One region of the Bradyrhizobium sp. B120 genome, then DNA from elsewhere that is predicted to be linked to it. Evidence: riboswitches for the same ligand, from Rfam matches in the RefSeq annotation. Region 1 holds a riboswitch; the other holds the start of a gene.
The links. A riboswitch is a leader RNA that binds a small molecule or an ion and turns the genes downstream of it on or off. The one in region 1 is predicted to bind cobalamin.
Positions count from the first base shown of each region.

Region 1 (5,607 bases):
CGCCGCGCTCGCCGGATCAGAGCGTTGCGCATGGTCAGAACTTCACGTTGACGGACAATTCGGCGGTGCGCGGCATGCCGAGCAGCCACTGCCCCGTCCCGTTCGAGGTCACCGCGTAGACCTTGTCGAACAGATTGTAGACGCGGAACGCGACCGTGGTGCGGTCATCCGGCTTCCACCTGATGCCGCCATTGACCACATTGTAGCCCGGCCGCAGCTGGGTGTTGGCGAGATCGGAGTACATCGCGCCGACGATCTGCACGCCGCCATAGACCGACCAGTTGGGCGCGAAGTCCCAGGTCAGCCAGACGTTGGAGACCTGCTGCGGCACGTTGACCGGAACATTGCCGTTGTAGCTGACGACCTTGCCGCCGACCACCTGGCTGTTGTTGTCGTATCTCGCACGCAGCAGCGCAAGATTGGCGTCGACGCGCCAGCCATCGTTCAGCGCGAGCCCGATCGTTCCTTCGACCCCGCGGGATGATTGTTGGCCGATCTGCAGTGCCAGGCCGGCGGTGGGATTGCTGGGATCGGGAATGGTCAGGCCGGTCTTGACGATCTCATACCCTGCCAGCGTCCACTCGCCGCGGCCGCCCCAGAACGACTGCTTGACGCCGATCTCGGTCTGCTTGCCGGTCGCAAGCTGGAAGGTCTTCTGCGAGGTCGACAGCGAGATCAGGTTGCTGACCGGATCGACGCCGACCGCGTACTGACCATAGAACGCGAGGTTCTTGATCGGCTCGTACACCAACCCGGTTCGCCAGCTGGTGCCCGACAGCGTGGTTTCAAAACTGTTCGCCGGCGTCTTGTAATCGGTGCGATCGACCTCGGGACGATCGTACCGGACGCCGGTGACGAGCGACAATTGATCGGTCAGCGACAGCCGATCTTCGGCGAACAGCGCGTATTGATTGACGATCGCGTTGAAGCCCGGCGTCGTCGCCGTGGTCGTCGCGAAGAACGATCCGGGATCGAACACGTAAGGATTGACCGACGACGCGCCGCCATAGGGCGAATTGTTGGTGTGGGTGAAGTCGATCCGGTTGACGTCGAACCCGGCAACGAACTGGTTGGCAAGTCCGAAGACGTGACCGCTGAAGGTCGTATCCATCCGGTTGCCGAGTTGCTTCTGGTCGTGGAAGATCTCGATGTAGCTGGAGCGGTCGATCAGCTGGGTCTTCGGATTGAAGGTGTAGTTTTCGATATCGCGCCAGTGCCGCTCGCTGGTCAGATAGTACAGCGTGTTGTTGATCTTGACGCCGTCGGCGACGTCCCACTCGGTCTTGAACTGGGTCCAGCTGTCCTGATAGCGGATCGCGCTGTCCAACGCGTTGTAGTTCTTGAAGCGCAGCACGTCCTGGATCGAGCCGTTGATCAGCGGCGTGCCGAAATAGCGCGATGGGCTGCGGTCGCCATAATCCTCTGACAGCGTGAAGGCGAGATTGTCCGATGCCTGCACCCGCACGGCGGCGGAGACCACCGCATTCGAGGTCTTGTCGCGATCGACCCAGCCGTCCGACATGTTGCCGGTGGCGTTGATGCGGTAGGATACATTGGGATTGATCGGACCGGTGCTGTCGACCGAGAGCCGCCGCGTCATGTTGCTGTCGAGCGAGACTTCGGCCTCGTTGTAGGGCGTGCCCTGCGGCTTCTTCGGAATGACGTTGATGACGCCGCCGATCGCGCCTTCGCCGTACAGCACCGAGGCCGGACCGCGCAGCACCTCGATGCGTTGCGTCGACCAGGTGTCGTAGGGGAACGTCAGGGTGCCTGAGCCGATATAGAAGCGTGTGCCGTCATACAGCGTCATCACCGAGTTGCTGCCGGCAAAGCCGCGGGTGCTGAACGACAGGCCGCCATTGCCGGGCGCCGGCGTTGCGATGAACCCGGCCGCATTCTGGGTGACGGCATCGAGCACATTATGCTGGCCGCGTTCGGCGATGGTTTGCGACGTGAGGATCTCGACGCTGGCTGGCGTCTGCAGCGGCGTCAGGTTGAGACGACTGCCGGTACCTCCCTGCGCGGAGGCATTGAGCGTCGGCGATGCCGATCCCGATGCGCCCGACGCCGCGGCGCGCGGCGCGCCAGCGGTTGCCGCCGCCGTTGCAGCTCTGGCGCGCGGCCGCGATGCAGCGGCGGGATTGCTGCTTCGCGCCGCAGGCTTGGGCTTTGCGGATGTCGAGGGCGAGACCTCGACCGGATCGAGCGTCGTGGGTGGAGCTGTTTGTGCTGACCCCTCGGCCGGCAGCAGCAGCGATGACAGGGAGCAAACGAGACCGAGGCGCCAACGGCGCGCGGCGGGAGAAGACGGAGACATGAAAGGACTCGCGGTAACGTGGCACGTCACCGCGAACGCGGACTGGCGCATTGCCCCAAAGGCAGTGCTCCGATCCCACCAGGACGCCCCCGCCCGATGTGCTCGCGTGTGACCACGACTGACGGCAGGTCTCCTGGCTCACGGGTCATCGCCTGTCGACGCCTTCCCGGACCTGACAGCCCAGTGGCAAATTGACGAAAGGCTCGCCGTTTACAGTTGCGGGGACAGCTGCGGCATTGGGGTTACCCTCGCACCGCATTCCCTTTTGATCCCCGAAGGGAACCGTCGACAGAAACGATAGGTGGTGCGGGATGGGCTGTCAATTCGATGCGATTGTCGCACACATGCTTTGCGGGATGGTGCTGCGGCGATGACACAGCGACATCCGCGGCTGACGCGGAGAGGTAACCCGTCATCCTGAGGAGCGCGGCACGCGCGTCTCGAAGGATGCACGGCCACCAGCCGGGCCATCGACCCTTCGCGACGCGCTTCGCGCTCCTCAGGGTGACGGGAAACGCAAGCTCGCATCACTCAAGGTCGACGCATCCCTGCATCACCTCATCGATCTCGGCCCGCGACAGAGCGCCCATCTCGGCGATGAAAACGATTCGCGTGCGTGGCACTCCCGGTGCCGGCACACCGCCGGCAGCCAACGTCGCGCGGCCGCCGGCGAGTTGAAATACCGTCAGCCGTCCCGGCTGCTCGACCGTCTCGAACAATCCCTTCGCGCGCGCCAGCTTCGGCGCCAGTCTGCCGATCGCCTGCTGCAAGCGCGGCAGCGCTACCTTCCGCTCCGAGGTCCAGCTCAGCGTCTCGAACCGATCGGCTACCGGTCGTCGCGGCGCGGTCTCACGCGGCGCCGGCACCTGATCGAGGTCCGCGGGAAACAGCAGCGCGGCCGGCACCTCGCCATGCAGGGCATCGACGACCACGGCCGCCGGACGCACGGCCCGCACCGCATCGCGGATCGCCGCGCACGCGGTTGTATCGGCCAGATCGACCTTGCTCAGCGCCACCACATCGGCCGCGCGCAGCTGCGAGCGCAGCAGCGCATCGTCCAGCATCGCCGCGGGCTGCGTCGCGTCGACCACGCACAGCACCGTCTCCAGCGGTGCCTCCTTCCAGATCACGGGATCCATCAGGTTGCGCACGATGTCGGCGGGATCGGCGATCCCGCTGGTCTCGATCACGATGAATTCGGGACGCGGATCCCGCCGCAGCAGGCCAGCGAGCGTGCGCAGCAGATCGCCTTCCAGCGTGCAGCAGATGCAGCCATTGCTGAGGCTGACCACGCCGTCGCTGGCGCCGGCGATCAGCTCCGCGTCGATGTTGATCGCGCCGAAATCGTTGACCACGGCGGCGATGCGCCGGCCTTGCGCATGCGCCAGCAGATGGTTCACGACCGTGGTCTTTCCCGCCCCGAGAAAACCCGCGACCAGCAGGATCGGGACCGGCATCTTAGCCTCCGGCAACCGGCCGGCGCACCGGCCGGCCCGGCCGTGCCGCGACGTCGAGGACGCCATCATTGATCAGCGGCTGGCCGCTGACCACGAGATGCCGCACGCCTTCCGCCGGGCGGTTCATCGCGGAGAAGGTCGCGCGGTCGCTGAGCGTCTCGAAGTCGAACACCACGACGTCGGCGTCGGCGCCGACCTGCAGCCTGCCCTTGGCGCGCATCGCCGGCGTGCTCGCGGACAGAATCTCGGCCGGGATCAGCGCGCATTTGCGGATGCCCTCGAGCAGCGACACCTTCCGGCGCTCGCGCACCCATTCGCGGATGAAGCGGGTGAAGCAGCCGGCCGAACGCGGATGCGAGGTGGCATCATCAGGCAGCGGCCATGCGTCGCCGGTGTAGGGGCGGCCGTCCGACAGCGTCCACGGCATCGCGTCGGACGCGATCGCACCGCCTGGATACAGCACCGCCATGTCGAGCAGATCGCGATGATGCGCGTTGTTCTCGATATCGAGCACATGCCACAGCACCAGCGTCGAGGGTTCCGCGGCCTGCGCCGCCAGCAGCTCCTCGCGGCTACCGAAGCGGTGACCGTCGGTCACGCGCTGCACCGAATCATAGCCGAGGCCATTGCGCTCCTCGAATTTGGGATCGCTGAAGAAGGTCGCCGCCAGCACGGTCGAGCCGGTGCCGTAGGGATAGGCCTCCACCGTGATCGGCAGGCCCTGCGCCTGCGCTTTTGCGATCAGCGCGACACAGCGCTCGATGTCGGTCTTGCTCGACGAGTTGAAGTGGCAGATGTGCATATGCGCGCCGGTGGCGCCGGCATAGCCGATCAGGCGGATATAGGCTTCGGCCGCGCTCTCGGGATCGATCCGCGACATGTAGGCGACGTGGGTGAAGGTCGGCACCGCATGATCGGCCGCGAGCTGGCACACGGCAGTCAATTCCTGCACGCCGGCACCCGGCGCATAGGCGTTGAGAATGCCGATGCCGATGCCGCCCTCATTCAGTCCGTTGGCAAGGCGCGCGAGGATGCCGCCGACCTCGCTTTCGGTCGCCACGTTCTCGATCCAGCGGCGATCGCGCATCGCCGCGCCAAACGATTCCAGCGAGCTTTCCGCGTTCGAGCCGGTCATCGCGCCGATCCGCGCGAACGCCCAGTTGGCGGCCGCGCCGTAGTTCAGCACCCGCCCCTTCTCGGCCTGGCGCTTGTACCAGGACGCGACCGGCAGCACGCCGGCCTCGAGGTCGAGCGATGTCGTCACCCCGTCGAACGCCTGCATGCGATCGGCCGGAATGGTCTGGCCATGCGCGTGCAGGTCGATGAAGCCGGGCGCCACCACAAGTCTGGTGGCGTCGATCTGGCGCTCGGCGCCGCCGAGCCCGGTGCCGACCGCGGCGATCTTGCCGTCGACGACCGCGACGTCGCCGATCGCATCCATCCCGCTGGCCGGATCCACCACCCGGCCGCCGCTGATCACCAAACCACCCATCTCGCCACTCCCCGCATTGTCCGACACCGCGGTCCCGGCCGGCCGCCCTCATCAAAGGCTTACGACCGGACCCAAGCGGGGCCAAGAGACAAAAATGCATCGCATCTATCGCGACGACCGGATCGGGATCGTTGCGACGTGGTGTAACGCAGTCGTCCTTCGCGCGATGCGAGAAGGACAGGACCAGATTAACGTCGGCTCGGCTGATTCCCTGCTTTCCCCGTCATCCTGAGGAGCCGCGAAGCGGCGTCTCGAAGGATCGACGGCCACCGGCCGGGCCGTGCATCCTTCGAGACACGCGTGCCGCGCTCCTCCAGCGACAAAGGCGAAGCCTTTGCGCG
Region 1 is NZ_CP185242.1:8,093,247-8,098,853, forward strand. It holds gene ACOIX3_RS37555 (PepSY domain-containing protein) at 1-32, opposite strand, end outside; gene ACOIX3_RS37560 (TonB-dependent receptor) at 35-2,317, opposite strand; cobalamin riboswitch at 2,423-2,619, opposite strand; gene ACOIX3_RS37565 (CobW family GTP-binding protein) at 2,845-3,774, opposite strand; gene ACOIX3_RS37570 (amidohydrolase family protein) at 3,776-5,266, opposite strand.

Region 2 (5,607 bases), 480 kb from region 1:
ACGTTGCGCAGCTTCTGCATCACGTCGATCTGGTGACGCGGATCGAGCGAGGCGGTCGGCTCGTCGGCGAGGATCACCGGCGCCTCCACCGCCAGCACCCGGGCCAGTGCGACCCGGCTGCGCTCGCCGCCGGAGAGCTCGGTGACGCGGCGATCGCCGAACTCGGTGACGTCGACCGCCTGCATCGCCCGCAGCACCGCCTCGATATCCTTCGGCGACAGCCGCGCCGGATCGGTCGCGCCATGTGGATAGCGGCCGAGCGCCACGATATCGCGGGCCGGCAGCGGCCAATGCACCATGTGCCCCTGCGGCAGATACGCGAAACGCTTCGCCCGCTCGCGCAGCGGCAGCGACGCCAGCGCGTCGCCGCCGATCCTGATCTCGCCGTCGGAGGGGATCAGCCCGGCCAGCGCGCGCAGCAGCGTGGTCTTGCCCGCGCCGTTCGGGCCGACCAGCGCGACCAGATGGCCCGCTTCCAGCGATAGCGAAACATCGTGCAGCACTTCGCGGCTGCCGAGCGAGGCGTTGAGCGCGGTGGCGGACAGCAGCGTCATGCCACGCCTCCGCCGAGCGCGCGGCGTTCGCGCATGATCAGATAGAGGAAGAACGGCACGCCGATGATCGAGGTCAGCACGCCGACCTTGATGTCCGAGGTCGAAGGGATGATGCGCACCGCGATATCGGCCGCGAGCAGCAGCGCCGAGCCGGTGAGCGCGCTCGGCACCAGCAAACGCGCCGGATCGTGACCGATCAGAGGGCGCATCAGATGCGGCGCAATGAGACCGATGAAGCCGATCGTGCCTGACACCGCGACCGCGCCGCCGACGCCGAGCGCAGTCCCCGCGATCACGAGCAACCTTAGGCGTCCGACATCGACGCCGAGGCTCTGCGCCGCCTCCTCGCCGAGCGTCAGCGCGCGGAACGCGTTCGCCTGGCTGAGCAGGACGGCCGCGCCCGCGATGATGAAGGGCAGCGCCAGCGCCACGTGCTGGAAGCTGCGGTCCTCCAGCGAGCCGAGCAGCCAGAATGCGATCTCCAGCACCACGAACGGATTGCTGGAGAGATTCATCACCAGCGCCGTCGCAGCTCCGGCAAAGCTCGAGATCGCGAGTCCCGCGAGGATCAGAATCAGCAGCCCGGCATTCCGGCCGGCGATCGCGAGCAGCGCGAACACCGAGGCGAACGCGGCGATGATCGCCACCACCGGCAGTGCATAGGACCGCACATCGGCGAGGCCCAGCGCAATCACCAGCACCGCGCCGAATGCCGCCGATTGCGGCGCGCCGAACAGCGACGGCGAGGCCAGCGGATTGCGCAGCAGTCCCTGCAGCGCTGCACCCGATAGCCCGAGAATACCGCCGATCGCGAACGCCAGAATGGTGCGCGGCAACCGGATCTCGCGCACGATCACCTGCGCCACGTCGCTGCCGCCGCCGAACAGCGCCTCGATCACCGCAAGCGGCGACAGCCGCACCGGCCCGATGCCGAGCGAGAGCACCAGCAGCAGCACCACGAGCGCGAGCAGCGCCGCGGTGGCGCTCCACCGGCGCCGCGCCGCGACCTCGGCCGCCAAGGTAAAATCCTGCACGCTCATTGGATCCATGCTCTTACAGCGATCGCCGTGGCAGGCAAGCGACACCCGCCAAAAACCGTAGCCGCGCGACCGCTGCCCGACGTCCGCCGGGTTGACATTGCTGCCGAGCCGAACCCTAGATGAACATGACGGTTCTTTCACGAGATGAAAAGGGAATGCGGTGCGGGGAAACTTCCCCAACGCCGCGGCTGCCCCCGCAACTGTATGCGGTGAATCCTTCGTCAGATGCCACTGGGAATCTCGGTCCTGGGAAGGCGACGAAGGGTAACGACCCGCGAGCCAGGAGACCTGCCGTCAGCCGTGGTCACACGCGAAGATGCCGGTCGGGGAGTACAGGCATGAGCTTCACCTGATGCGAGAGCGCATGGTGAGACTGGTTCGCGGTGACGTGCCACTGACGTTACCGAGGTCTCACTTAGATGTTCTCCAACTCTTCCCCCCGGCGCCGCCGCGCGCTTTTGCTCGCGTCGACGATGATTGCGCCGACAATCGTTCCCTCGACCGCACGGGCGCAGCAGGCGCCCTCTCCCAATCAGCTGCCGGCGATCGAAATCACCAGACCCGGCGACCAGAATTTGACGCGCGCCAAGCCGGGCGCTGACGAAGCGCGGGCGCCGCGCCGCCCGGCGCCGGGCACCACGCAAGGCAACAATGTGGACAGCGGAGCAGGATCGAGCACGACAGGGACTGGACCGGCCACCGGAACGGGCGGCACAGGTGGCGGCGGCCGGCAGTTCGCCGGCATCGTCGGCTCTTCCTCGACCGTGATCACCGCCGACGACATCGCGCATTCGCCGGTGCAATCGCTGCCCGAGATTCTCGCGCAGGTACCCGGCGTGCAGCTGCAAACGCTTTACGGCGGGCCGAACGGCGCCAAGACCGCGGTCGACCTGCGCGGCTTCGGCGCGTTCGCCTCCGACAACACCCTGTTCCTGCTCAACGGCCGACGCCTCAACGACGTCGACAAGGCCGGCTTCGATCTCACTACGATCCCGCTCGATTCGATCGAGCGCATCGAGATCACGCGCGGCAATAGCGGCGCGGTGCTCTACGGCGACAACGCGGTGGGCGGCGTGGTCAACATCATCACCAAGACCGGCGCCGGCGGTCCGCCGGCCACGATCCGGGCCGAAGGCGGTTTCGGTTCGTTCAACACCCGCATGGCCGCGGTCTCCGCAGCGCTCAATGCGGGCCCGTGGTCGACCTCGTTCTACGGCAACGGCATCAAGTCCGACGGCTACCGCGTCAACAACGCGCTCGACCAGCGCAACGCCGTCGGCAACGTCAACTACACGACATCGGATCTCGCCGCCTTCCTCACCGTCACCGGCAGCGACCAGAAGCTCGGCCTGCCCGGCGGACGGCTGGTCGATCCGTCGATCGGCGTCAACGAGCTGCTCACCGATCGCCGCGGCGCCGCGACACCCTTCGACTATGCCAACCAGCAGACCGCCAGCGTCACCACCGGCTTCACCAAGACGCTGATGTATGGCGTCGACCTCATCGTCGACGGCGGCTGGCGCCAGCGCGAGACGCAAAGCGGCTTCTTCGGCACCGTGCCGACCATCAGCTTCGCCTCGACCTACAATGATGCCGCGCTGCAGACCTGGTCGATCACGCCGCGGCTCAGCGTCAAGAACGTGATGCTGGGCATGCCGTCGACGATCCTGACCGGCATCGACTATTACGATTCGACATTCCGCGAAGCGCGTGGCGCCTATCAAGGCGTCGATCCCACCCACATCTACAATATCGAGCAGCAGACCGTGGCCGGGTACTGGCAGCATACGATCGGCCTGCTGCCGACAACCGACTTCTCCTACGGCGCGCGCGTCCAGAACACCAGCGTGTCGGCACGCGATCGCTACGATCCGAGTGCGCCGTTTGCGTTCGACACACAGGCGGCGCCGCTCGACAGCAACGAGACGCAATACGCGCTGCATGTCGGCGCCGAGCATCGCTTCACCGACACCTTCTCGATGTTCGGCCGCGCCGCCCGCGCATTCCGCACGCCCGACGTCGACGAGCGCGTCGCCTCGGGTCCGTCATTCGACCCGCTGACCTTCGCCCCGATTCCGCAGAACTTCCAGCTCAAGACCCAGACCTCGCAGGACGTCGAGGGCGGCTTCCGGGTCAAGACCAACCTGTTTCAGGTGCAGACCAGCGTCTATCTGATGGATCTCGAGAACGAGATCCATTTCAACCCGGTGCTGTTCTACAACGTCAACCTCGACCCGACCCGCCGCTACGGCTCGGAGACCAGCGCCTCGCTCAGGGTTAGCGACAGCGTGACCCTGCGCGGCGGCATGGCGATCACCCGCGCCGTGTTCCGCGAAGGCATCTGGGCCGGCAACGACGTGCCGCTGGTGTCGCGCTACACCGGCAATCTCGGCGTGACCTGGAACATCTGGCAGAACTATCTGGTGTTCGATGCCACGGTGCGGGCCTGGAGCTCGCGCATCATGGACAACGACCAGGCCGGCACCCAGAGCCGGATTCCCGGCAACGCCACCGCCGATCTCAAGCTCAGCGGGCAAGTCGACCGCTTCTTCTGGTCGCTGAGCGTGAACAATCTGTTCAACGCGCTGTACTACGACTACGCCATTGCGAGCTCGTTCACGGCCGGCCGCTTCTCGGCCTATCCGCTGCCCGGCCGCACCTACATGGTCAGGGCGGGCGCGACGTTTTAGAGCTATCGGCGCGGCGGGTGTGACCCCGCCGTGCCACCTCCTCATATTACAAGCGGCCGCAAACTGGAGTAGAATTCCGGCAGATGATTTGACCCGCGCAGGGGAAACGCATGGCCAAGGCCGGAAAGAAGAGCAAGGGCAGCGGCAAGATCGACGACAAGACCGACGACAAGTCGAAAAAGCCTCCGCCTCCCGCGACGCCACAGGACGACGATTATTACGAGGACGGCGACATCGCCACGCCGAAGGTCGATCGCTACGGCAATGATGACGAGCCGTTGTGAGGGGTTGAGCGATATCCATCCCCCGTCGTCCCGGGCAAGCGAAGCGCGACCCGGGACCCATAACCACGAATGCCAATTGTCTCGCAATGCTGGGGCCACAGCCTTCTTCGACAACCCAATACTGTGGTTATGGGTCCTGGCTTTCGCCAGGACGACGTGGTGAGGTATCTCGCAGAAAATCCTCCCCCTCGATCGTCTTGATACTTGCGCGATCCAGCAGATGCGCACCGAAGCCGCCGCGCGCCAGCGATGCGGCGATCGGCGGCGATGCCAGCAGCAGCGCGGTCGTCATCGCGAGCGGTACGGCACTGAGCCAATCGAGCCGCACCGGCGTCAATTCCTCGGAGCTCGCCCGATAAAGACCTTCGCCCGCGGCGATGCGGCCACATTCCCTGATCAGGTCGCGCCGCGTGCCGTCGCGCGATGCGCTGCCGAGCAGCGCCTGCATGGCGAGATGCGTCCGCACCCCGGCACGGCCCTCGGGTAGCGGCGCCGGCGTCTCGCCCAGCGAGACGCGCAGCAGAAGATCGACCAGATCGGTGCCGGACCGGTACGCGTTGACAGGCTCGACCAGCCGCGGGTTGCAGTCGATCAGCAGCGGCGTTGCGCTGTCGAGCGGCATGATGACGTCGACCGAGAGTGCCCCGTGCCAGCCGAGCTGCGCGCCGATGGTCTCGAGCGCGGCGCGGATCGCCGGCCGGCTCACGCTCTCCTTGATCGCCTCGCCGCCGCCGACACCGGCCGCGATCTGCCGGTAGGCGTGGAAGCCGACCAGCCTGCCGCGGCAGAACACCGACTGGGCCTTCTCGACCGTGCCGGTGATGAGGTCCTGCGCCAGCACCTCGCCGGCAAAATCGCCGGCGGATTCGAGATCATAGAGCGCGCGGTTGAGATCGCCCGTGTCGCGCACGAACCAGACGCCGCGGCTTGCGGTGCCGACCGACGTCTTGACCACGGATGGAAACCGCAGGCCGTCGCGCAGTCCGTCGGCCGACGTCACGATCCGGGTCGGCGGCTGCGGCAGGCCGAGCTGGTCGAG
Region 2 is NZ_CP185242.1:8,571,212-8,576,818, forward strand. It holds gene ACOIX3_RS39820 (ABC transporter ATP-binding protein) at 1-554, opposite strand, end outside; gene ACOIX3_RS39825 (FecCD family ABC transporter permease) at 551-1,594, opposite strand; cobalamin riboswitch at 1,707-1,905, shown strand; gene ACOIX3_RS39830 (TonB-dependent receptor) at 2,068-4,284, shown strand; gene ACOIX3_RS39835 (hypothetical protein) at 4,395-4,568, shown strand; gene ACOIX3_RS39840 (hypothetical protein) at 4,696-5,607, opposite strand, start outside.
Region 2: another riboswitch for cobalamin. It lies ahead of ACOIX3_RS39830 (TonB-dependent receptor); the one in region 1 lies ahead of ACOIX3_RS37560 (TonB-dependent receptor).